3 regions of the Kitasatospora sp. NPDC053308 genome follow, and region 2 is predicted to be linked to each of the others. Evidence: riboswitches for the same ligand, from Rfam matches in the RefSeq annotation. Region 2 holds a riboswitch; each other region holds the start of a gene.
What was found. Region 2 has a riboswitch for cobalamin ahead of nicT (Nickel transporter NicT). Riboswitches for the same ligand answer to the same signal wherever they lie in the genome.

Region 1 (7,695 bases), on a different contig from region 2:
CTGCGCGATGGAGGGGATGTTCTCCACCGCGGCGAAGGCCGCCGCGCGGTCCTCCGGGTCCGGGAGGTAGGTGTCCAGCAGCGTCAGGTAGAACTGGACGTGCACCGCCTCCTCGAACAGCTGGCGCGACAGGTACAGCCGCGCCTCCGGGGAGTTGATGTGCTTGTACAGGCTCAGCACCACGTTGTTGGCGACGATCGAGTCACCGGTCGCGAAGAACGCGACCAGCCGGCCGATCAGGTGGCGCTCGCCCTCGCTGAGCTTCGCCAGGTCGGCGACGTCGGAGTGCAGGTCCACCTCCTCGACGGTCCAGGTGTTCTTGATCGCGTCGCGGTACCGGTCGTAGAACGACGGGTAGCGCATCGGGCGCAGGGTCAGCTCGAAGCCGGGGTCGAGCAGCATCTTGCGGTCTTCGTTCGGGGTGCTCACTGGCAGGCCTCGCAGGACTCGGGGTTCTCCAGGGAGCAGGCGATGGCGTCCTGTTCGGCCTGGGTCATGGTGGGGGCGGGAACCGGCACGGCGGTGCGGGCGGCGCCGGAGGCGGCCTGGGCGATCCGGGTGGCCGGGCGCGAGCGCAGGTAGTAGGTGGTCTTCAGACCGACCTTCCACGCGTAGGCGTACATCGAGCTGAGCTTGCCGATGGTCGGCGCCGCCATGAACAGGTTCAGCGACTGGCTCTGGTCCAGGTACGGCATGCGGGCCGCGGCCAGGTCGATCAGCGCGCGCTGCGGCAGCTCCCACGCGGTGCGGTAGAGCGAACGGACCTCGGCGGGCAGCCAGGTGAACTCCTGCACGGAGCCGTTGGCGTCGCGCAGGGCGTCCCGGGTCTGCTGGTCCCAGACGCCGAGCTCCTTGAGCTCGCGCACCAGGTACGGGTTGACCTGCAGGAACTCACCGCTCAGCGTCTCGCGCTTGAACAGGTTGGACACCTGCGGCTCGATGCACTCGTACACGCCGGCGATGGACGCGATAGTCGCGGTCGGCGCGATCGCGAGCAGCAGCGAGTTGCGCAGGCCGGTCTCGGCGATCCGGGCGCGCAGCGCCGTCCAGCGGTCGGCCCACTGCGGGGCGGCCGTCGGGAAGTGGTCGATGTGCAGCTCGCCGCGGGCGGCGCGGGTCTCGCCGTACGCCTCGTGGCGGCCGAGCTGCTCGGCCAGGTCGGCGGAGCGCTCGTACGCGGTGAGCATGATGCGCTCGGCGATGAGGGTGGAGAGGGTCTTCGCCTCGGCGGAGTCGAAGTCGATCCGCAGCTTGAAGAAGACGTCCTGCAGGCCCATCACGCCGAGGCCGACCGGGCGCCAGCGGGAGTTGGAGGTGCCGGCCTCGGTGGTCGGGTAGAAGTTGATGTCCACCACGCGGTCGAGGAAGGTGACGGCGGTGCGCACGGTGGCGTCCAGCCGCTCCCAGTCCATGGCGCCGAGCAGGTCGTCGGCGGTGGCGCCGGGGGCCACGTGGGCGCCCAGGTTGACCGAGCCGAGGTTGCAGACGGCGGTCTCGGAGTCGTCCGTGACCTCCAGGATCTCCGTGCACAGGTTGGAGGAGTGCACCGTGCGGCCCGGCAGCGCGGTCTGGTTGGCGGCGCGGTTGGAGGCGTCCTTGAAGGTCATCCAGCCGTTGCCGGTCTGCGCCAGGGTGCGCATCATGCGGGCGTACAGGGTCTGCGCCGGGATGGTGCGGACGGCCTTGCCGGCCTGCTCGGCCTTGCGGTACGCCTCGTCGAAGTCGGCGCCCCACAGGTCGACCAGCTCGGGCACGTCGGCCGGGGAGAACAGCGACCAGTCCGCGTTGGCGTTGACCCGGCGCATGAACTCGTCCGGGATCCAGTGCGCCAGGTTGAGGTTGTGGGTGCGGCGGGCCTCTTCGCCGGTGTTGTCGCGGAGCTCCAGGAACTCCTCGATGTCGGCGTGCCAGGTCTCCAGGTAGACGCAGGCCGCGCCCTTGCGCCGGCCGCCCTGGTTGACGGCCGCGACCGAGGAGTCCAGGGTGCGCAGGAACGGCACGATGCCGTTGGACTTGCCGTTGGTGCCGCGGATCAGGCTGCCGCGCGAGCGGATGCGCGAGTAGGACAGGCCGATGCCGCCGGCGTGCTTGGACAGCCGGGCGATCTGCGCGTAGCGGTTGTAGATCGAGTCCAGGTTGTCCAGCGGGGAGTCGAGCAGGTAGCAGCTCGACATCTGCGGGTGCCGGGTGCCGGAGTTGAAGAGCGTCGGCGAGGAGGTCAGGTACTCCAGCCGGCTCATCAGGCCGTACAGCTCGGCGACCTCGCGCACGGACTGCTCGGTGTCGCCGACCGCCAGGCCACAGGCGACGCGGAGCAGGAAGTGCTGCGGGGTCTCGACCACCTTGCGGGTGATCGGGTGGCGCAGCAGGTAGCGCGACTGCACGGTGCGCAGGCCGAAGTACTCGAAGCGGTCGTCGCCCTCGACGTCGATCAGGGCGTCCAGCGCGGCGGCGTGCTTGGCGACGAAGTCCGCCGTGGTGTCGCCGATCAGGCCCTCGGCGTGGCCGACGGCGATCGAGGCGGAGAAGGACGTGGCGCCCTGGCTGTTCGCCTCGTCGACGATCTCCAGGGCGAGCAGGCGGGCGGCCAGCTTCGAGTACTGGGGGTCCTCGGCGATCATCGACGCGGCGGCGTCCACGGCCAGCCCGCGCAGCTCGGCGAAGTCCGAGCCGGCGTGGCGGCCGCGCAGCGCGGCGGCGGCGACATGGCCGGGGTCGACCTCGGTGAGGTCGGCGCTGCGGTCGGTGAGCAGCCGCAGCAGGGCGCCGCCGGGGTCGGAGACCGTCGGGTCGGTGAAGGCGGTACCGGAGCCCTGGGCGGGCAGCGTGGCTGAGGCAGCGGTGGTCAAGGCGCTCTCTCCTGGCGGCGATCGGCGGCGGTGATCGGGGTCACCGGGCCGATCGGGGCAGGGGAGCACGGCACGAACGCAGACGGCGTCGCGCGACGGTGTCTCCCCGGCCCGCCCGCGAGGCCCGGAGGGGTACTGCTGGTGCTGGCGCGGCCTCTGCGGGAGGGCCGTGGCGCAGGCCGCCGGCAGGTCATCGGACTCGCGGGGACGGCTGCTCCAGCCGCCCGCACACCGCTGCGGGGCAGTCCCGGATTCCCACCGGGTTCCCCTGCATCGACAGCAGGAGTGAGCATACATGTAGTGGTGCCTCCCTGATGCGGCACCACATGTAGTGCGGCGCGGTGTGTCGGACCGATGACCGGCGGTACCGTGCGGGCGGCGCGGCGCGGGGCTTCCGGCTGCCTCGGACGCCCGCCGCGGGACGCCGGATCCCGGCGCTCGGGCGGTCCGGTTCCGAGCCGCGGAACCCCCGGATCCCGGCCGCGGGCGGTCCGGATCCGCGCCTCGGGAGTCCTGGTTTCGATACGGAACGGTCACCGGGCGATCGGTGGTCGGGATGATGCCCTACGATCTGGGCGCATGAGCGACGGAACTGGCGTACCTGGGCACGGGCCGCAGGGGACGCCTCCCGCCGGGCCGGGGGGCGCACAGAATCAGCAGCCGGCGGTGCCGGGACCGGTGCCGCCGCCGAGCGGTGGGTTCGGGCCGCCGCCGGCTTCGTACGGGCCGGTCGTGCCGTCCCCGCAGCCGCTTTCCCAGCCCGTCCCACCGTTGACCCAGCCCCAGCAGCCGGGCGCGCAGCCGCAGCCGGTCCCCTCGCCAGTGGCGCAGCCGGTGGCGCCGCAGCCGCAGCCGGTGCCCCAGCCGGTTCAGCCGATGGCGCCGCAGGCGCAGTGGCAGCAGCAGCCGCCCCAGCAGCCCCTGCCGCCGCAGCGCGTCGAGCCGGACTGGGCGGCGCTGGCGGACCGCAACGAGGCCGACGCCAAGCGCAAGCGCCGGATGAAGGTGATCGGCATCGCGATCGCGGTCGTCGTGGTCGGCGGCCTGGCCGCGGGCGGCGCGCTGCTCCTCGGCAAGAAGGACGACACCGGGAAGACCGCCGGTCCGGTGGCCACGGCGTCCGGCTCCGACAAGCCCACCCCCGGCCCGTCCAGCGCGAGCGGGAGCCCGGGCAGCCAGCCGGACGACCCGTCGAAGCCGATCTGGGAGGCCGCCACCGACCCGGCGCCGCAGGACGCGGGGGCGCTGTTCTCCGCGCTGCAGGTGACGATCAACGGTGCGACCTGGAACCGGACCGTGGTCGCGTTGGACCAGCCCTGCTGGGACGGGAACTCCACCACCGGCGGGCTCGGCAAGGTCCTCGGCGACCAGGGCTGCCAGAAGGTGCTCCGGGCGACGTACGTCTCGGGGGACAGCGCGGTGACCGTCGGTGTCGCCGTCTTCGACCACAAGATCCAGGCCGAGACCGCGATGAAGAACTACGCCGGCCAGCTCAAGGGCCTCCCCGCGCCCGGCGCCCCGGCGTTCTGCGCCAACCCGGGCTGTACCGGAACGCACAACAGCCTGGGCCGGTACGCCTACTTCACGGTCGAGGGCCCGGTGAAGGGCGGCAACGCCCCCGACGCCACCGCGACGGCGGCGGCCTCCGGATTCGCCGAGCACGTGAAGGGCCAGCTGCTCCAGCGCGCCAAGGCCGCGGGCTCGGCGACGCCCGGTTCGCAGGGCACCCCGGTCGGCTGACCTGCCGGGACACCCCGGCCCGGTGGATTCGCCTGCCGAGGCCGGGGATGTGGCAGGCTCTTGTGTCGGAGTCATTCGTACGCGTGTTCCGGTTGCGTCCGTGGGGATCGGTGCCGGCGAGCAACCGGAGGAGCGGTCCGTGGCCCTGCCCAGTGCCCTGCGCGGCAAGCCCGCCGTCCTCGCCGCGGCCGGGATCGTCGTCCTCGCGGGCACCCTCGTGCTGCTGGGCCGCGACGACCGGACCGACGCGGGGGAGCCCGTGCGGCTGCCGGTGTCGATCGGTCTGCCGGGACGCACCCTGCCGCCCGGCGTCGGCCGGGACCTCCTCGCCCGGGACCCGCAGGCCACTCCGAACGCCCGGGCCGTCCAGCAGTTCCTCGCCGACCTGGAGAGCCAGGCCCGTACCGGGCAGAGCGGCGGGACGGTGATCGGCCAGCACATCGAGGCGCACAACGAGCGGAACAACCCCGAGTACGGCGACTACCGCGGCACCAAGCAGGTCGGCTACTACTACAAGAAGGCCGCCGACATCACCGGCAGGCTCCCCGGCTTCGTCGAGACCGACCTCGGCCCCGGCTACGGCCAGAACGCGTGGGGCGTGGGCAACCCGCGCTCCTACTCGGCCGGCCGCTGGCCCAGCTGCCGGGCCGGCTGGCAGTACACCGACGACGCCGTCGACCTGATGACCGCCGTCTGGTCCGGTCACCCGCGGGCCGACGACGGGACCTACGACAGCTCCGGGGTGCAGCAGAACTGCGACGGCAGCAGCACCGACCTGCCGGACAACGGGGGCGCTCCGGCCGGGATCGTCGGCATGTCCTTCCACCAGCCCTACCCCGGATCGGACGTCAAGTCCTTCGACCGGGTGCTCTGTTCGAACTCCCCGGCGGCCAAGGACCCCGGCTGGTTCGGGCGGGTCGTGGACGCCGCGCACGACACCGCCGAGTACCGCGCGCTGATCAACGACCTGTCGTACCTGGCCGACCACCTGGAGTACCTGGCCGCCCACGACGTGCCGGTGCTGCTGCGCCCGTACCACGAGATGAACGTCCAGGACTGCTCGCGCAGGTTCTGGTGGGCGGGTCAGAAGCCGGCCGAGTACCAGGCGCTGTGGAAGATCACCTACAACTACCTGGTGGAGACCAGGGGGCTGCACAACCTGCTGTTCGCCTGGACGCCGGTCTCCTGGGACGGCGCCCCCGGCGTGGACCCCTGGGACTACTACCCGGGCGCGCAGTACGTCGACGTGGTCGGGGTGGACGACTACAGCGGCAGCCCCGCGCACCCGATCGGGACCGGCGAGGTGTGGACGAAGCGCTACTACGACGGGCTCGCCGCCTACGGCAAGCCGCGGATGCTCGCCGAGTCCTTCGCCGTGCCGGTCAACGCCCGTCAGCCGGACACGCTCCAGCGCACGCCCTGGACGATCTGGACGGTCTGGGGCCAGTCGCTCACCGCGGCCAACCTCGCCGCGGACCAGCCGCGCAACTCGAGCGCGGACGTCAAGGCGACCTACCACAGCCCGCTGGCGATCACCGGCGGCTCCGGGCCGTTCGGTGCGAGCGTCGACTGGGGCGGTCTGCACGTCCGCTGAGCCCCCGGGCGTGTCCGCGGGCCCTCGACCGACGGGAGCGGACCGAGCCGGACGATCCTCCGGTGCCCGCCGGGATCCCTCGAACAGGCTGGATTCCGGGTCCGTTGGGCCGTGTGGCATCCTGTGGCGGCGTGACCGAGGGCTGGCGAACGGTCGGGAGAAGGTCCGAAGGGGCGGGGGTAGGGGATGGCACAGACGCGTCCGATGCGCGGGGCGGGTGGCCTTGCGGTCGGCTGGGGTGTGGTGCTGCTCGCTTGGGCGGCGTACAACTGCTTCGGCCAGGTCGGCTTCGCCACCTACCTCAAGGGCATCCTCTACTACGGCGGATCCTCCGTGGACGCCGAGACCGGCAGCCTCAACTACGGCCTGCTGTACGTCGTTTCGGGGCTCCTGCTGCTGCGCGGGCGCACCTGGGCGCTCGGGGTGGCGGCGGGCGTCGCGCTGGTCGAGGGCTACAACCGGGTGCGCAGCCTGACCGGTGCGCTGCTGGACAAGCCGCAGCGGGAGTGGTTCACCGGTACGACCGAGGGCCAGCTCAAGCTCGCGACCTTCGCGCTCGGGGTGGTCATCACCGCGACGCTGATCCTGCTGCTGGCCCGGTCGAAGTGGCAGGAGCGGCGGGAGGGGGCGGCCGGGGCGCCGGGCGGTGAGGAGTACTGGCCGATCCGGCAGGGCGCCCCGTCCGCGCCGGCGTTCGCCCAGCCCGCGCAGTCGCAGCCGGGGTGGCCGCAGCAGCCGCCGGCGCAGCCCGCGTGGCAGCAGCCGATGCCGCCTCAGGCGGTTCAACCCCAGCCCCAGCCCCAGCCCGCCGCCTGGCCGCCCGCGCAGCCGCAGTCGGTGCCCCCGCAACCCCAGCCGCCGGTGCAGTACGGGCAGCAGCCCACCCAGCCGGCCCCGTACCCGCCGACCCTGGCCCAGCAGCAGTGGCCCGCCGCCCCGCCGGCCGCGCCCGCCCCGCCGGCCGCGCCCGGCCCGCCGGTCCCCGGCCCGGTGGTGCCGCCGCCGGCCGACCGCCCGCCCGCGGACCGTCCGCCGCAGGGCTGACCGCCCACGCATGACCCGCCCCGCCCGGGGCCGGACCGACACAGACGAGGAACGACTTTCGCCATGCCATCGACAGCCCCCGCACGGACGGTCATCACCACGTCCCGCGAGGCCGCCCGGCTCGCCGAGCGGCAGATGTCGTGGAAGCCCCAGGTGCTGCCGTTCTACGTCGCCTTCGTGATCATCTTCGCCTTCTCGCTCTGGGCGTACGTGCCCAACCCGACGCCGCTCGGCTGGGCGATCACCATTCTGTGGGGCATGCCGGTGTTCGGCGTGCTGATCGGCTTCCAGGGCGTGCTGATGGTCCGCCGACGGCTTCGCCAGGTGGACCGGATGACCCCGCCGGCGCCGGTCGAGGACGACTTCCTCATCGTGCTGGTGCCGACCATCGGCCGCCACGACACCTACCCGGCGCTGGAGCGCTCGGTGCTCTCGTACGTCGAGCACCTGCCGCCGTACTTCCCGTGG
Region 2 (7,695 bases):
CAGGCACTGATCGCCGACGGCCGCCCCGACGAGGCGCTGACCGTGCTGGCCGGGGCCGCCGCGCAGGCCGGGGCCACCGGGGACGAGGACATGCTGATGAAGCTGCCGCTGGTGACCGCCCGGGCCCACCGGGCCCTGGGGCAGCTCCTTCCCGCGGTCGCGCAGGCCGAGGACTGCGTCCGGAGGGCGAAGGCACGGAGCCAGCCCGCCAAGGAGGCCCAGGCGCACACCCTGCTGGTCTCCCTCGCCGGGGAGCTGGACGACCCGGAGTTGGCCGAGCGCAGCCGGGCCCGGCTGCGGGAGCTGGCCGGCTAGCCGGTCGTCCGGGCCCGACCAGCCGCCGTCCGCGGAGCGGCGGTGAAGGACACCCGGGTGCGGTGCCGGCCGGTGCGGACGGTGAGGCCGTGCTCGGGCAGGCCGGCCGGGTCGCCGCCGTCGGCGAGCCAGCAGGCGACGGCGGAGCCGAGCAGCAGCGGGTCGAGGCTGGGGTCGGGGCGCCCGAAGTCCCGTTCGGCGCGGGCTTCGAGCAGCAGCCCGCCGTGCAGCCGGAGAAGGTGCAGGGCGGGGCCGAGGGCGGCCACCGCGACGGCGAGGCCCGGCAGTTCGAGGGCGGTGTCGGCGAGCCAGTCGACGGCGGGGTGTTCGGCGTGCGGCTCGGTGCGGGCGAGGACTTCGGCGGTGTACCGCAGGGTGTCGTCGGGGTGGTCGTCGGTGAGGGCGTGGAAGCCGCGCGGGCTGTGGCCGTGGAGGGGGACGGGGTAGCGGCGCAGGCTGACCTCGGTGCCGTCGCTCTGGCCCTCGACGTCGTACGCGGTGGGCCCGTCGCTGTCCCCGGGGTCGGGCGCGGGCTTCGGGTAGGGCGGCAGGGCGGGTTCGTGGGCGGGTTCGTCGAGGCCGTCGAGGAAGGAGTAGAGCAACGGGCGCAGCAGCCGCGCGGATTCGCCGCGGTGGGCGAGCGAGCGGTGGGTGACGTCGGTCAGGTCGGCCTGGTCGGACGGGCCCCGGGTGAGGGCGTGTTCGAGCTGGGCGGCGAGGTCGCCGCCGGGGTCGAGCACGGGCGCGCTCTGGCCGAAGGCGTAGCCGGGGGACCCGGGGTCGAGTTCGGCGGCGCCGGTGGCGACGATCATCGTGGGGCGCTCCAGCGCGGCGCCGTAGACGGAGACCGAGCCGTGGTCGCCGATCATGACGTCGGCGGCGACGAGCGCGGCCTGCCAGCCCCGGTGGGGCGGGATGAGTCGCAGGCCCATCCGTCGGGCGTCGTCGAGCAGGGCCGCCGGGTCGTGCCGGCTCCAGATGTTGGGGTGCAGCACGACGGCCACGGTGTACTCGTCGGCGGGCAGCCGGCGGACCAGTCGCTGCGGCAGGTCGGGGTGGCGGCCGAATAACGAGTGCTCGCTCCAGGTGGAGTCGACGACGACGAGCCGTCGGCCGTCGACGGCGCCGAGCGCGGCGCGGTAGGCGTCGCGGGAGCGCCGGCTGCGCAGCATCCGGTCGAAGCAGGGGTCGCCGACCACCCGGGCGACGTCCAGGGCCTCGGGGCAGGAGACCCGCAGGCGGTCCAGCTGCTCGGGGTGGGAGAGGCCGAGGACGTCGACGAAGACCCGTCCCTGGTGGGTGAGTTCGTTGCGGGAGAGGCCGGCGGCGCTGACCGTGTCGCCGGTGGACTCGGTGACCAGCCGGTTGTAGCCGGCGCCGTGCGGGAGGACGACGAGCCGGGCGTCCAGGCGGTGCATGGAGGAGTGGACGGCGCAGGCGACGGCCAGGTCGAAGCGGTGCCGGACGGCGTCCTCCCAGTCCAGCAGGGTGAAGCCGGGCAGTCCGCGCAGGTAGTCGTCCAGGGCGCGGTCGGCGAAGGCGGAGCCGGGGTTGACGGTGAAGTAGCGGGCGATGCCGTCGGGGTTCAGCAGGGCGAGGACGTCCAGGACCCGGGTGGCGGAGGTGAGGGTGCGGGCCACCGCCAGCACGCGGGCCTTGACCGGTCGGGTGTTCCAGCGGTCGGCGGGCCAGGCGTGGGGGTGGGACGGCACGCCATGATCGTACTCATCCGGGTACCGGCCCGCGGGCTGTTCGCCGAGTGTCGGTCAGCCCGCCGCGGCGGTGGGCTCGTGGTGCTCGGAGGCGGCGCACTCGTCGAGGAGGGGGCGCATGTCCTCGTCCACGAGCCGGTAGCGCACCACACGTCCGTCCTTGTCGCCGGTGACCACGCCCGCCGTGCGGAGCAGCCGCAGGGCCTGGGAGACGGCGGGGTCGCGCATGCCGGTGGCGACCGCGAGATCGGTGACGGCGAGCGGTCCGGCCCGGTGGAGGGCGAGCAGCAGGGCGAGCCGACCAGGGTCGGCGAGCAGGGAGAACCGCTCGGCCCAGGACCGGACGTGCGCGGTGTCGCCGATCGCGGCGATGGCCTCGCAGACCCGGTGCCCGTCGATGGTGCGGTGGCCCGCGCGGTCGGCCGGTACGAGATGCATGCGGACATTCTTGCAGGCGGGCGGCTGTGATCCTGAACACCTGCGCAGGTGCGCAGCCTTGCATGGGTCGGGACGGGACCCCTACGGTGTAGCCCGCCGTGGTGCTCGGGAAGACCGGTGACGGACCCTCAGGGTCCGGAGTCCGGAGCGGCCCTCGCCACTGTGATCGGGTCATTCCGCCGGCTTCCGGGGGAGTGGAGTCCGTACCCACGACGCCACTGGGCGCCTCGCGCGCTCGGGAAGGCGGGTACGGGTGTTCCCGTAAGCCAGGAGACCGGCCACGGCACTTCACGAACTGATTCCACGAGGTGCTGGAGCGTGATCCGCAGATGACCCTGCCCGAAACCGCCGCTGCCGACGCGAAGGCGGCGCCCGCGGTGCTGCCCGGCTTCAGATGGAAGCGCGAGGACACCGTCCGCACGGCCGGGCTGATGGGGGTGATCCTGGCCATGCACGTGGTGGCCTTCGGGACCCTCGTCTTCCTGGTGGCACCCGAACGGTACGCGGTGGGCACCCAGGTCTTCGGGGTGGGCCTGGGCATCACCGCGTACACCCTCGGCATGCGGCACGCCTTCGACGCCGACCACATCGCGGTGATCGACAACACCACCCGCAAGCTGATGGCGGACGGGAAGCGGCCGGTGTCGGTGGGCTTCTGGTTCGCCCTCGGGCACTCCTCGATGGTCGTCCTCATGGCGGCCCTGGTGGCGGGCGGCGCGCAGCTGGCGAACACGCTGATGGACGACGAGTCGACCACCCACAAGTGGCTCGGGGCGGTGGGCACGACCACCTCCGGCGTCTTCCTCTACCTGATCGGCGCGCTCAACCTGGCGGCGCTGCTCGGCATCGTCAAGGTGTTCCGGGCGATGCGGGCCGGGCAGTACGACGAGGCGGAGCTGGAGGCGCACCTCGACTCGCGGGGCTTCATGGCCCGGGTGCTGAACCGGGCGACCCGCTCGATCACCCGGCCCGGGCAGATGTTCCCGGTCGGCATGGTGCTGGGCCTGGGCTTCGACACCGCGACCGAGGTCACCCTGATGGTGATGGCCGGCTCGGGGGCGGCCTCCGGACTGCCCTGGTACGCGATCGTCTGCCTGCCGCTGCTCTTCGCGGCCGGGATGAGCCTGTTCGACACGCTGGACGGGACGTTCATGAACTTCGCGTACCAGTGGGCGTTCTCCAACCCGGTGCGGAAGGTGTACTACAACCTGACCATCACGGGGTTGTCGATCGCGGTGGCGTTCATCATCGGCACGATCGAGCTGGTCGGGGTGCTGCACGAGAAGTTCGACCTGACCGACCCGGTGACCGGCTGGATCGCGGACATCTCGCTGGACAACGTCGGCTACGCCATCGCCGGGCTGTTCGTGGTGGTCTGGGCGGTCGCGATCGGGTACTGGAAGCTCGCCCGGGTCGAGAACCGCTGGGCGCCCCGGGAGCCGTGAGCCGCCCGGACGGCCGCGCCGAACGGCGCCCCCCCACCCGGGGAGGCGCCGTTCGGCGTTCTCGGTGCCGCTCAGCGCTCCTCGCGGAAGGCGACGTGCCGGGCCGCGACCGGGTCGTACTTGCGCAGGACCATCCGGTCCGGGTCGTTGCGGCGGTTCTTGCGGGTCACGTACGTGAAGCCGGTGCCGGCGGTGGAGCGGAGCTCGACGACGGGACGCAGTTCGCTGCGGGCCACGGGGTCCTCCTCGGTCCGGGGTGCCGGTTCGGGACCGCACCCGACATGGAAGTCATGTTCGTCTTGCCCAACACGAGCCCGGACCCGCCCATTCCCGGGGGTGCTCGGCGGGCGGTTCGGCCCGGGGGTTCGTAGGCTCGACGCATGGCGGATGCGTACGCGGGGCGGCGGGAGCGGGTGAGGGAGCACTGCAGTGCGGCCGGGGCCGATGCGGCGCTGATCACCCGGGCGGCGAACGTGCGGTATCTGACGGGCTGCGCGCCCTGCGGGGCGACGTTGCTGCTGACCAGGGAGCGCGCCCTGCTCGCGCTGCCGGACGACCTGCCGCCGGACGACTCCGGGGAGCACCTGATCGCCCCGGACGTCACCCAGCTGCCGGTGGCCGGCGGGGCGGACACCGCGCTGGCCGCCGCGGCCGCCGCGGCGACCTTCGGGGTGGCGGGCCTGGCGGTGGAGGAGCACGACCTGACCGTGAGCCGGCACCGGGCGGTGGCCGGTCTGGCCGGGAAGGCCCGGCTGGCCGACCTGGGCCAGGTGGTCGAGCGGTTGCGGGTGGTCAAGGACGAGCACGAGATCGCCGACCTGCGGATCGCCGCGGAGATCGCCGACCAGGCGCTCGGCGAGCTGCTGGAGTCGATCCTGGTCGGCCGCACCGAGCGCCACCTGGCGATGGAGCTGGAGCGCCGGATGATCGACCACGGCGCCGACCGGGCGGCCTTCCCGGTCTCGGTCGGCACCGGCAGCCACTCCGGGCAGGCCGCCCACCAGCCGACCGACCGCCGGGTGGAGGAGGGCGACTTCCTGACCGTCGTGATGGGCGCGCAGTACCGCGGCTACGGCGTCTCCACCGCCCGCACCTTCGTGATCGGAGCGGCGCCGGCGCCCTGGCAGGTGGAGCTGCACCGGCTCGTGTTCCGCGCCCAGCGGGCCGGGCGGGAGGCGCTCGGACCGGGTGTGGAGCAGTGCGTGCCCGACCGGGCCGCCCGGCAGGTCCTGGAGGCGGCGGGCCACACCGAGGCCTCCCCGCACCCGGTGGGCCACGGCATCGGACTGGAGATCAGGGAGGCGCCGCGCCTCGGCCCGTCGGACATGGGTAAACTGGACAGCCGCGTGCCGGTCACCGTCGGCCCAGGGGTCCACCTCCCGGGCAAGGGCGGGGTCCGGATCGAGGACACGCTCGTCGTGCGCCCCCTCGAGGAGGGCGGGCCCGAGCTGCTCACCATCACCACCAAGGAGCTCCTCGCCCTGTGACGGCGGCCCCGTGGGCCGTCGGCGGCAGGACGCGAATCCCTTGGTTCCTTGACAGCTATATCCAGGAGTAAGTGCGCCCGTGGCTTCCACGAACGATCTCAAGAACGGCATGGTCCTCAAGCTGGAGGGCGGCAAGCTCTGGTCCGTCGTCGAGTTCCAGCACGTCAAGCCCGGCAAGGGCCCGGCCTTCGTGCGGACGAAGCTCAAGGAGGTCCTGACGGGCAAGGTCGTCGACAAGACCTTCAACGCCGGCACCAAGGTCGAGACCGCCAACGTCGACAAGCGCGGCATGCAGTTCTCGTACAAGGACGGCGAGAACTTCGTGTTCATGGACATGGACACCTACGACCAGATCACCGTCGAGCCGTCCGTCGTGGGCGACGCCGCCAAGTACCTGCTGGAGGGCTTCGAGGCCCTGGTCGCCACGAACGAGGGCGCCGTCCTCTACATCGAGCTCCCGGCCGCCGTCGAGCTGACCATCTCCCACACCGAGCCGGGCGTCCAGGGCGACCGCTCCACCGGTGGCACCAAGCCGGCCACCCTGGAGACCGGTGCCGAGATCCAGGTCCCGCTCTTCGTCGTCACCGGCGAGAAGATCAAGGTCGACACCCGCGACGGCAGCTACCTCGGCCGGGTGAAGTAAGTCCGTGTCGGCCGCACGCAGCAAGGCCCGCACCCGGGCCTTCCAGATCCTCTTCGAGGCCGACCACCGCGGGGTCGACCCGCAGCAGGTCCTCGCCGACTGGGTGGCCCGCGCCCGCGAGCCCAAGCCCGACGAGGGCACCCCGCAGGTGGGCGAGTACACCATGGAGCTCATCGAGGGCTACGTACAGCACGCCCGCCGCATCGATGACCTCATCGAGCAGTACGCGGTGGGCTGGACGCTCGACCGGATGCCGATCGTGGACCGCAACGTCCTGCGGCTCGGCGCGTACGAGCTGATCTGGGAGGACGGCGTCCCGGACGCGGTCGTCCTGGACGAGGCGGTCGAGATCGCCAAGGAGTTCTCCACGGACGACTCCCCGGCCTTCGTCAACGGCCTGCTCGCCCGCTTCCTGGAGCTGAAGCCGAGCATCCGCCGGTAACCCGCGGTGCCCGCCGGACGGCCGCCGGATCCGAGTCATCTCGGGTCCGGCGGCCGTTCCGCGTTTCGCCCCGGAGGCGTAGGGTGGGGCCCTACTCGTCAGTAACTTGAAGGGCAGGCCACCCCCATGACCACCGCGACGCGCAGCGAGTTCGACCGGGGCATCGCCCTGAGCAGACACCCCGAGGAGCCCGGCCGCTACGAGGCCGAACTCGGCGACGGCTGGCAGATCGGCGGCGGGGTCAACGGCGGCCTGCTGCTCGCCGTGGCCGGACACGCGCTGTCGCTGGAGCACGGCACCCACCCGGACCCGGTGTCGATCAGCGGTTACTACCTGTCCGCCTCCACCCCCGGCCCGGCCACCGTCCGCACCGAGGTGCTGCGCACCGGCCGCGGCCTCTCCACCGGCACCGCCTCGCTCAGCCAGGACGGCGTCGAGCGGCTGCGCGTGGTGGCCAGCCACGGAGACCTCTCCGGCGACGACGGCGAGGTGCGCACCAGCGCGCAGCCGCCGCAGCTGCCGCCGCCGGACCAGTGCATCGGCGTGGAGCACGCGCCCAAGGAGCTGATCGCCCAGGCCGCCCTGCTGGAGCGCTTCGACCTGCGGCTGGACCCGGCCACCGTCGGCTGGGCGCTCGGGCAGCCCTCCGGCCGCGGGCGGATCCAGGGCTGGTTCCGGCTGGCCGACGGCCGCGAGCCCGACCCGCTGCTGCTCCTGCTGGTCGCCGACGCCCTGCCGCCGGTCACCTTCGACCTCGGCATGCCGGGCTGGGCGCCGACCATCGAGCTGACCGTCCACCTGCGGGCCAAGCCGGCCCCGGGCTGGCTGCGCGTCACCCACGCGACCCGCAACCTGGCCGGCGGGTACTTCGAGGAGGACGCCGAGATCTGGGACGAGTCCGGCCGCCTGGTCGCGCAGTCCCGTCAGCTGGCCCGGGTGCCGCGCCAGGCCTGAGCGCGGGCCGCGGCGCCAGTGCTATTACCGGTGGTTACATTCCTGTGACACGCCGTACGTGTGCGGCGCGCGGGTGATGGGGAGGAAGGCGGTCAGCGGCGAGCCCGCCGCCGACCGTCACCGCCGACGGTCGCCCGCCGAAGCCAGGAGCCTCCGATGAACAGCCGCCGCGGCCGCCGTAACTCCGACTGTTCCGCCGGCGGCCCGCGGCCCGCGGTACGGGCTCCGCACCGGCCGCGTCCGGCCGAGGGGGCCGAGG
Region 3 (7,695 bases), on a different contig from region 2:
CGCAGCGCCACATCGGTCAGCCGCACCTGCGGCAGCAGCTCCCGGGCGGCGGTGATGTGCGCGGCGAGCGCCCGCTCCTCCTCGGCGAACCGCGCGGCGAAGCCGGCCGGGTCCGCGTCGTACGCGAGCCGCCGGCGGACCACCTCGGCGCGCTCGGCCGGGTCCCGGGTGGCGGCGATCTCGACGGTCAGGCCGAACCGGTCCAGCAGCTGCGGCCGCAGCTCGCCCTCCTCCGGGTTCATCGTGCCGACCAGCAGGAACCGGGCCGCGTGCCGGACGGAGACGCCCTCGCGCTCGACGTACGAGCGGCCCATCGCGGCGGCGTCCAGCAGCAGGTCCACCACGTGGTCCTGGAGCAGGTTGACCTCGTCGATGTAGAGCACGCCGCGGTGCGCCTTCGCCAGCAGCCCGGGCTCGTAGGCCTTGACGCCCTCGGCCAGCGCGCGCTCCAGGTCGAGCGAGCCGACGATCCGGTCCTCGGCCACGCCGACCGGCAACTCCACCAGCTGGGAGGGCCGTTCGTGGCTCCCGGCGGCGGAGTGCGGCCCGTCCGGGCACTGCGGGTCGGGCGCGGCCGGGTCGCAGGCGAAGCGGCAGCCGTCCACCGCGGCGATGGACGGCAGCAGGCCGGCCAGCGCGCGCACCATGGTGGACTTCGCGGTGCCCTTCTCGCCGCGCACCAGCACGCCGCCCACGGCCGGGGAGACGGCGTTCAGCAGCAGCCCGAGCCGCAGGTCGGCCATGCCGACGATCGCGGTGAACGGATAGCGGACGTCGGTCATGCGTCACTCCCAGGTGCCCCGGGCGCCAGGAACGGCAGCGATCCGGCCGCCGGTACCCCGCCCTCGATCAGCTTCCACAGCGCGTCGGTGTCCGCGTGCTCCTCGATCAGGTCGCCCAGCCGGTCCAGCCGGGCCTCGCGCGCCGCGGCGAAGGAGGTGTCCGGTGCCGGGACGAACGCCCGTCCGGACAACTCGGCGACCTCGCGCAGGAGTTCGCGGCGGAAGCCGTCGTTCTCCAGCGCGCCGTGCCAGGTCGTGCCCCAGACCGCCCCCACCCGGCAGCCGTCCAGGGGCCGCCCCCGGCCGTCGGAGAAGAACGTCTCCCCGCCCTCCACGGCCACCACCCCGTGGTGGATCTCGTAGCCCTCGACCCGCTGCCCGTACGCCTCGCCGACCGGACGGGCCAGCACCTTCTCGGCGCCGAACCGCACGTGCGTCGGCAGCAGCCCCAGCCCGTCGACGGCGCCCGCCCTGGACTCCACCTCGTCGACGATCCCGCGCGCCAGCATCTGGTAGCCGCCGCACACCCCGAGCACCGGCCGCCCGGCCGCCGCCCGCGCGCTCAGCACCGGCTCCAGGCCGCGCTCGCGCAGCCAGGCGAGGTCCGCGACGGTGGCCCGGGTGCCGGGCAGCACCACCAGGTCGGCGTCGGCGAGCTCCTCCGGCCGGGTCGCCCAGCGCACCAGCACGCCCGGCTCCTGCGCCAGCGCGTCCAGGTCGGTGAAGTTGGACAGCCGGGGGAAGCGCACCACGGCCACCCGCAGCACGTCCGCGCCGAGCGGCCCGCGCCCGTCCACCCGGTCCACCACGGTCGACAGGTCCAGCGAGTCCTCGGCGTCCAGCCACAGCCCGGACAGCATCGGCAGGGTGCCCAGCACCGGACGGCCGGTCAGCCCGTGCAGCATCTCCAGTCCGGGCGCGAGCAGCCGGGCGTCGCCGCGGAACTTGTTGACGAACCAGCCCGCCACGTGCCGCTGGTCCTCCGCCGACAGCAGCGCCAGCGTCCCGTACATCGCCGCGAACACGCCGCCCCGGTCGATGTCCCCGACCACCACCACGGGCAGCCCGGCGGCCGTGGCCAGGCCCATGTTGGCGATGTCCCGGTCGCGCAGGTTGATCTCGGCGGGCGATCCGGCGCCCTCGCAGACCACCACCTCGTAGCGCCGGCGCAGATCGGCCAGGCACTCCAGCGCGCGCTCCAGCAGGACGGGCTTGCGCTCGCGGTAGTCCAGCGCGCCCACCTCGGCGACCGGCCTGCCCAGCAGCACCACCTGGCTGCGGCCGTCCGCGCCGGGCTTCAGCAGCACCGGGTTCATCGCCGCCTCCGGCTCCACCCGGGCGGCCTGCGCCTGCATCGCCTGGGCGCGGCCGATCTCGGCCCCGTCGGCGGTGACGAAGGAGTTCAGCGACATGTTCTGCGCCTTGAACGGCGCGACCCGCACGCCCTGGCGGGCCAGCCAGCGGCAGATGCCCGCCGTCACCACGCTCTTGCCCGCGTCCGAGGTCGTCCCGGCGACCAGCAGCGCGTTGCTCATGCCCCACCCCTCCTCGTGCGGAACGCCCTGATCGCCAGATGCCCCGCGACCGTCGTACCCAGTGCCAGCGCGCCCACCCGCCGGGAGAGCGCGCAGGCCCGCTCGATGTCGTCGACCGTCACCGGCCGCAGCTCCGCGCCCAGCACCGGCCGGTGCTCCACCCTCGTGCCGTACCGCAGCGCGCCGCCCAGCCGTACGCCCACCGCGCCGGCGAACGCCGACTCCGCCTGACCCGCGTTCGGGCTCGGGTGCGCGGAGCCGTCGCGCCGCCAGACCCGCCAGGCCGTCCGGGGGTGCGGGGCGGCGGCGACGGTCAGCAGCGCGGTCAGCCGGGCGCCCGGCCAGCCCGCCACGTCGTCCAGCCGGGCCGAGGCCCAGCCGAACCGGGCGTGCCGCGGCGAGCGGTGGCCCACCATGGCGTCCAGGGTGTTCACGGCGCGGAACGCCAGCAGACCGGGCGTGCCCGCCAGGGCGCCCCAGACCAGCGCGTTGACCACGGCGTCGGCGGTGTTCTCGGCCACCGACTCGACCACCGCGCGGGCGATCTGCTGCTCGTCCAGCGCGCTCGGGTCCCGTCCGCACAGGTGCGGCAGCCGCTCCCGGGCGGCGGCCAGGTCGCCGTCCCTCAGCGAGCGGCCGACGGTGCGGGCCTCCCGGGTCAGCGAAGTGCCGCCGAGCACCGTCCAGGTCGCGGCCGCGGCCAGCGCCGCCCGGCCCAGCGGACGCCGGCCCACCGTACGGTCCAGGGCGAGCGCGCCCGCCGCGACGGCGCCCACGCACAGCGCCGTGTACCCGGCCCCGGCGGCCCGGTCGTCGCGCCACAGCCGGCGCTCCAGCCGGGTCGCGGCGGCGCCGAAGAGCGCCACCGGGTGGCCCCGGCGCGGGTCGGCGAAGCGGGCGTCGGCGGCGTAGCCCGCGACGGCGCCCAGCGCGAACGCGGCGGCGCGGGCCGACCGGCGGGCCGCGCCGCGGGCCGGGAGGCGGGCCGGGGCAAGGAGCGAGGGGCGCGGCGTCAGCGCACGGGCGGTCATCGGCCGCACGGCGGAAGGCAGCTCGGAGTCCGGCCGGGCGGGGCAGCCTGCATCGCGTGCGTGTCCTCACTCAGGGTCCGCGCCCTGGGTCGACGTAACGGGGGCGAGAGTCTCCTGGCTTCCGGGTCGGACGCACCCCCGGGGCCTTCCAGCGGCTTCTGACGGCCCGCCGTGGCGATAGTTCCGAGCGTGCTCCCCGGTGACAGTGGCGGGACCGCGCCGGACTCGCACCGGCTTCCTCTCCATGCCTCCGATTGGCCTCAGGATCCCATCACGCGCCCGAACCGGGAGTCAACCGAGGTCACGGAGGGGTTGGTCACACGGAGGCCGGGCACCGACAGCGCCTGACAGCCTGTGGGATCGCCCAGCGCGGCGCCGCCCCGGCACCGGCCGCTTCGTGCGTTCGGTCGGTGGGGGCGCGCCCCGCCGCGCGCCTACGTTCGGGGGCATGCGCCGCAGAAAGTCCCCCGCCGCCCCGCCCCCGGTGCCGTTCTCCCCCGCAGCCGCCCGCTCCCACCGCTCAGGACTCGGCCTGACCCCCGAACAGGTCGCGGAGGGCATGGCCGCGAACGGCGTCCGGCTGCTGCCCGGCCACGTCCTCGCCTGGGAGGACGGCCGGCTGCGCCCCAGTGAAACGGAGCTCATCGCCCTCGCCCGCGCCCTCTGGTGCCCCACCGTCCAGCTGATGGACGCCCGCCCCGTGCTGCTGCGCGACCACCGGGTCGCCCGCGAACTCCCGCAGGGCACCGTCGCCGAACGCACCGGCACCACCCTCACCGCCTACCAGCGGGCCGAACTGACCGGGCGGTGGGAGGGCGACGAGGACCAGACCGCCGCCCTCGCCCAGGTCCTCGGCCTGAGCCTGCCCGAGCTCGTCGCGGCCACCGGTCGCGAGGAGGCCCTGGAGAGCCTGCTCCGCCAGTGCGTCGGCGGCCGCTGGCAGCCCCAGCTCCGCGCCCTGGCCCGGATCGTCCCCGCCCCCGCCGAGGCGCTCTCCGCCGTCCTCGCCACCCTCCACCAGGAGCACCAGGTCCCCACCCACTGGGGCAGCAGCGCCCGCGCCGACCAGGCCCCCGCCACCGACGACCTCGTCCCCCGCTTCTGGCACCTCCTCGGCGTCGAGACGGCGGCCGAGACGCCCTGACCGCCGCACCCCGCGAAGCCCCGCCCCGGCCCCCGCCGCACTGACCCGCCCTCGACCCGGTCCGGCCCCGCCCTCGACCCGGCCCCGCCCGGCCCCGCCACGCGTACCCCGGACGGCCCAGCCCGGTGGCCGGGCGGGCGGGGCGCCGGTGGACTGGTGCACGAACACCGTCCGGTCCGTGACCAACAGAGCGGGGATCGATATGCGCTGGGGAACCGCCGCCGCCGTGGCTGCCGCCGCCGTCGGGACCGGGGCCGTCGTCCTGGTGATCGGCCGCCGGGCCTCCGAGCGGATGGTGCGTCCGGTGACCGCCGTCCAGGAGTCCGGGCCGGTCCTGGTCAGGAGCCTCGGCGCCGGGCGGGTCACCTTCACCCGCGGTCCCGGGAGCCTGCGCCCCGGGCGCTGGGCGGTCGAGTGGGGCGACGACGGCCACGCGGTGGTCGAGGAGGTGCTGCACAGCGACGAGCAGAGCGTCACCCGCCGGCTGGTCCGCGCCGACCAGGGCACCCTCGCGCCCGGCACCGAGGTCCGCTTCACCCCGCGCGTCCACCTCGGCGACCCGACCCGGGCGCTCGGCCTCGCCTACACGGACACCGTCGTCGACGGCGAACTCGGCGACCTCCCCGCCTGGCGCCTGGAGGGCAAGCGCGGCACCTGGGTGATCCTGGTCCACGGCCCGGAGGCCGACCGCGGGCAGACCCTCCCGGTCCTGCCGGTGCTCGACCGGCTGTCCCTGCCCGTCCTGTGCGTCACCTACCGCGGCGACGAGGGCGCCCCCGCCTCCCCGGACGGGTACAGCCACTTCGGCGAGACCGAGTGGCGCGACGTCGAGGCGGCGGTACGGCTGGCGCTCGACAACGGCGCGGGCCGGGTGATCCTGTACGGCTGGTCGGTCGGCGCCACCATGGTCCTGCAGACGGCGGCCCGCTCCGCCTGGTCGCACGCCGTCAGCGGCCTGGTCCTCGACTCGCCGGTCCTCGACCTGCCGGGCTCCGCCCGCCGGGACGCCGAACGGCACGGCTTCCGCGGGGCCGTCGCCGAACTCGGCGTCCTGGCCGCCCAGGGCCGCACCGGCGTCGACCTGGCCGACTTCTCCCGCATCGCCGAGGGCGCCGACCTGCGCGTGCCGACCCTGCTGCTGCACAGCCCGGACGACCGGATCTCCCCGTTCCGCGGCGCCCGACGCCTCGCCGCCGCCCGGCCCGACGTGGTCAACCTCCAGCCCTTCCCCGGCGGCGACCACGCCACCCTCTGGAACAGCGCGCCGGACCACTACACCGAACTCCTGCGTCGCTGGCTCACCCCCCTGCTCTGAGCGAGCCCCCGGCCCCGGGACCGGCGCCGCGTCGCCCGGGTGGAGCCCGGCCGCGGGCGCCCCACCCGTACCGGACGTCGGCCCCCCGACGTCCCCCGCCACGGGATCGGCCGGTCCGCCCCGCCATCCGTCCGGATTCCGGCTGGACACCCCCGCCGTTCCCCGAGGGCACCGATGGCCCCCGTGGGGCCGGAGGTCCGGTCAGGGGCACCTGGTGGCCCCCGCCTCCCCACCCGTCGGCTACACTCCGTCACCGAGCGAGCGGGCCCCGCAACCGTCCCGGTTCACCTGGCATGGGCAGGCCACACGTTTCCGGCCAGGCGGTTTGCCACTGTTGCCCGATCTTGCGGAGGTGCCGCGGGCGGTCGTCCGCTCGTACGGACAACCGGATGTGACAGAAGGCCGGTACAAGGGGAAGACTGCTCGACGTGACGTCTCGGAACCCGCGCGACCGTGATGCCCCGCTCCCGCCGACGATCGGTACCGGTGCGACGGTGACCCGTCTCCCAGGTACGGCCAACCGGCCCGCCGGTGGCAGGCCGGGCGGGGCGGGTGTACCCCGTAACGGCGTCCCCCGGCGACGGGGGCCCGCACCGGCCCCCGGGCGGGGCCGGGTTCCCGTGCCCGAGGGCTTCCCGGCACCGGCCGAGCTGGCCCCGCTGGCCCGCCGGATGCTGGTGGACGCCGTCCGGATCGCCCGTTGGGCCGGAGAGCTGGAAGAGGTCGACAAGCGCGGCGAGCTGCTCCCGGAGGACGCCCGCGCGGCGGGCCGGGCGCTGGCCATGACCGTCGGCGCCGCCGCCAAGGCCTGGGGGCAGGCGCTCCTGGTCGGCCTGGTGGAGGCCCGGGACGGCGGGGCCGGCCCCGGGTGGCGGCTGCACGCCTGGGAGCACGACGACGAGGCCGTGGTGCGCGGCTGGTCGGCGCTGTTCGACGCCTGGACCCTGCTCGCCCCGGTGCCGCCCGCCGCGCTGCGCGGCGTGTTCGCGCTGCTGGCCGGACAGGCCGTGGACCAGGCCCCGCAGCTGCTCTCCTTCCTGCACCTGGTGGACGGACCGGTGGCCGAGAGCGAGCTGCTGGAGCTGCTGCGCCGCGGCCTGGACGAGCGCCGGGTCGGCGGCGGCGCCGGGGGCCCGGGCCTGTCGCCGGTGCCGCACGCCGCCTCCGCGGTGTCCGCGGTCCGCGGCACCTGCCGGGAGCCGCAGATCGACACTCCGCCCGCGCCCTCGGACGTGGCCGCCGTCCTGGACTGGATGCTGGACGGCCTGGCGGCCGTCGGCGCCCTGACGCGCCGCGACGACGCCGCCGAGCTGTCGCCGCTGGGCCACTGGGCGGTGCGGGCGAAGCTGGAGGAGATCTGCACCGTCGCGCAGACCGCCGCCGGGCACATCGAGCAGAGCGCCTTCGAGCTGCTGAACGCCTGCGCCGACTACTCGCCGGGCCCGGCCCGCGCCGAGTACCGCGCCTGGGTCGCGGCCCGTCCGGCGGACCGGGCGGTGGCCGAGCTGCTGGAGGCGGCGCAGGGCGACGACGCGCTGGTGCGCGGGCTGGCCTTCGAGGCGCTGCGGGTGGCCGGCGGGCCGGCCGAGCAGGCCGTGCGGGCCTCGGTGGACGAGCCGGTGCTGCGCCCGTACGCGCTGCTGTGGCTGGCGGAGCGCGCGGACGAGGGGGTCTCCCCGGCGGACGTGCTGGGCGCGCAGGACGCGGCCTGGCTCTGGGTGGACACCGCGGCCGCGGTGCTCGACCACGGTGAGACCGAGCTGCTGGTGGGCCACGTCGAGGGCGCCGCGGCGGGGGACCCGGTGCGGCTGTTCGCCCGGGCGCGGCAGTCCGGCCACCCGCGGGCGGCCTCGGTGCTGACGGCGGTCTCGGGCGTGCACCCGGACCC

Region 1: linked by a shared signal. The riboswitch ahead of ACZ6Y7_RS14470 (ribonucleoside-diphosphate reductase subunit alpha) and the one ahead of nicT (Nickel transporter NicT) in region 2 are both predicted to bind cobalamin.
Region 3: linked by a shared signal. The riboswitch ahead of ACZ6Y7_RS19765 (cobalamin biosynthesis protein) and the one ahead of nicT (Nickel transporter NicT) in region 2 are both predicted to bind cobalamin.

What each region holds. Positions count from the first base shown of each region.
Region 1 is NZ_JBVJJY010000005.1:242,896-250,590, forward strand. It holds gene ACZ6Y7_RS14465 (ribonucleotide-diphosphate reductase subunit beta) at 1-402, opposite strand, end outside; gene ACZ6Y7_RS14470 (ribonucleoside-diphosphate reductase subunit alpha) at 426-2,825, opposite strand; cobalamin riboswitch at 3,017-3,148, opposite strand; gene ACZ6Y7_RS14475 (hypothetical protein) at 3,621-4,589, shown strand; gene ACZ6Y7_RS14480 (glycoside hydrolase family 26 protein) at 4,729-6,183, shown strand; gene ACZ6Y7_RS14485 (hypothetical protein) at 6,370-7,227, shown strand; gene ACZ6Y7_RS14490 (glycosyltransferase family 2 protein) at 7,291-7,695, shown strand, end outside.
Region 2 is NZ_JBVJJY010000017.1:53,800-61,494, reverse strand. It holds gene ACZ6Y7_RS29715 (AAA family ATPase) at 1-315, shown strand, start outside; gene ACZ6Y7_RS29710 (hypothetical protein) at 312-2,027, opposite strand; gene ACZ6Y7_RS29705 (ArsR/SmtB family transcription factor) at 2,082-2,465, opposite strand; cobalamin riboswitch at 2,548-2,762, shown strand; gene nicT (Nickel transporter NicT) at 2,795-3,910, shown strand; gene rpmG (50S ribosomal protein L33) at 3,982-4,146, opposite strand; gene ACZ6Y7_RS29690 (M24 family metallopeptidase) at 4,291-5,397, shown strand; gene efp (elongation factor P) at 5,477-6,040, shown strand; gene nusB (transcription antitermination factor NusB) at 6,045-6,482, shown strand; gene ACZ6Y7_RS29675 (thioesterase family protein) at 6,609-7,436, shown strand; gene ACZ6Y7_RS29670 (hypothetical protein) at 7,593-7,695, shown strand, end outside.
Region 3 is NZ_JBVJJY010000008.1:74,677-82,371, reverse strand. It holds gene ACZ6Y7_RS19775 (putative cobaltochelatase) at 1-782, opposite strand, end outside; gene ACZ6Y7_RS19770 (cobyric acid synthase) at 779-2,317, opposite strand; gene ACZ6Y7_RS19765 (cobalamin biosynthesis protein) at 2,314-3,348, opposite strand; cobalamin riboswitch at 3,457-3,588, opposite strand; gene ACZ6Y7_RS19760 (helix-turn-helix domain-containing protein) at 3,797-4,492, shown strand; gene ACZ6Y7_RS19755 (alpha/beta hydrolase family protein) at 4,671-5,807, shown strand; gene ACZ6Y7_RS19750 (hypothetical protein) at 6,428-7,695, shown strand, end outside.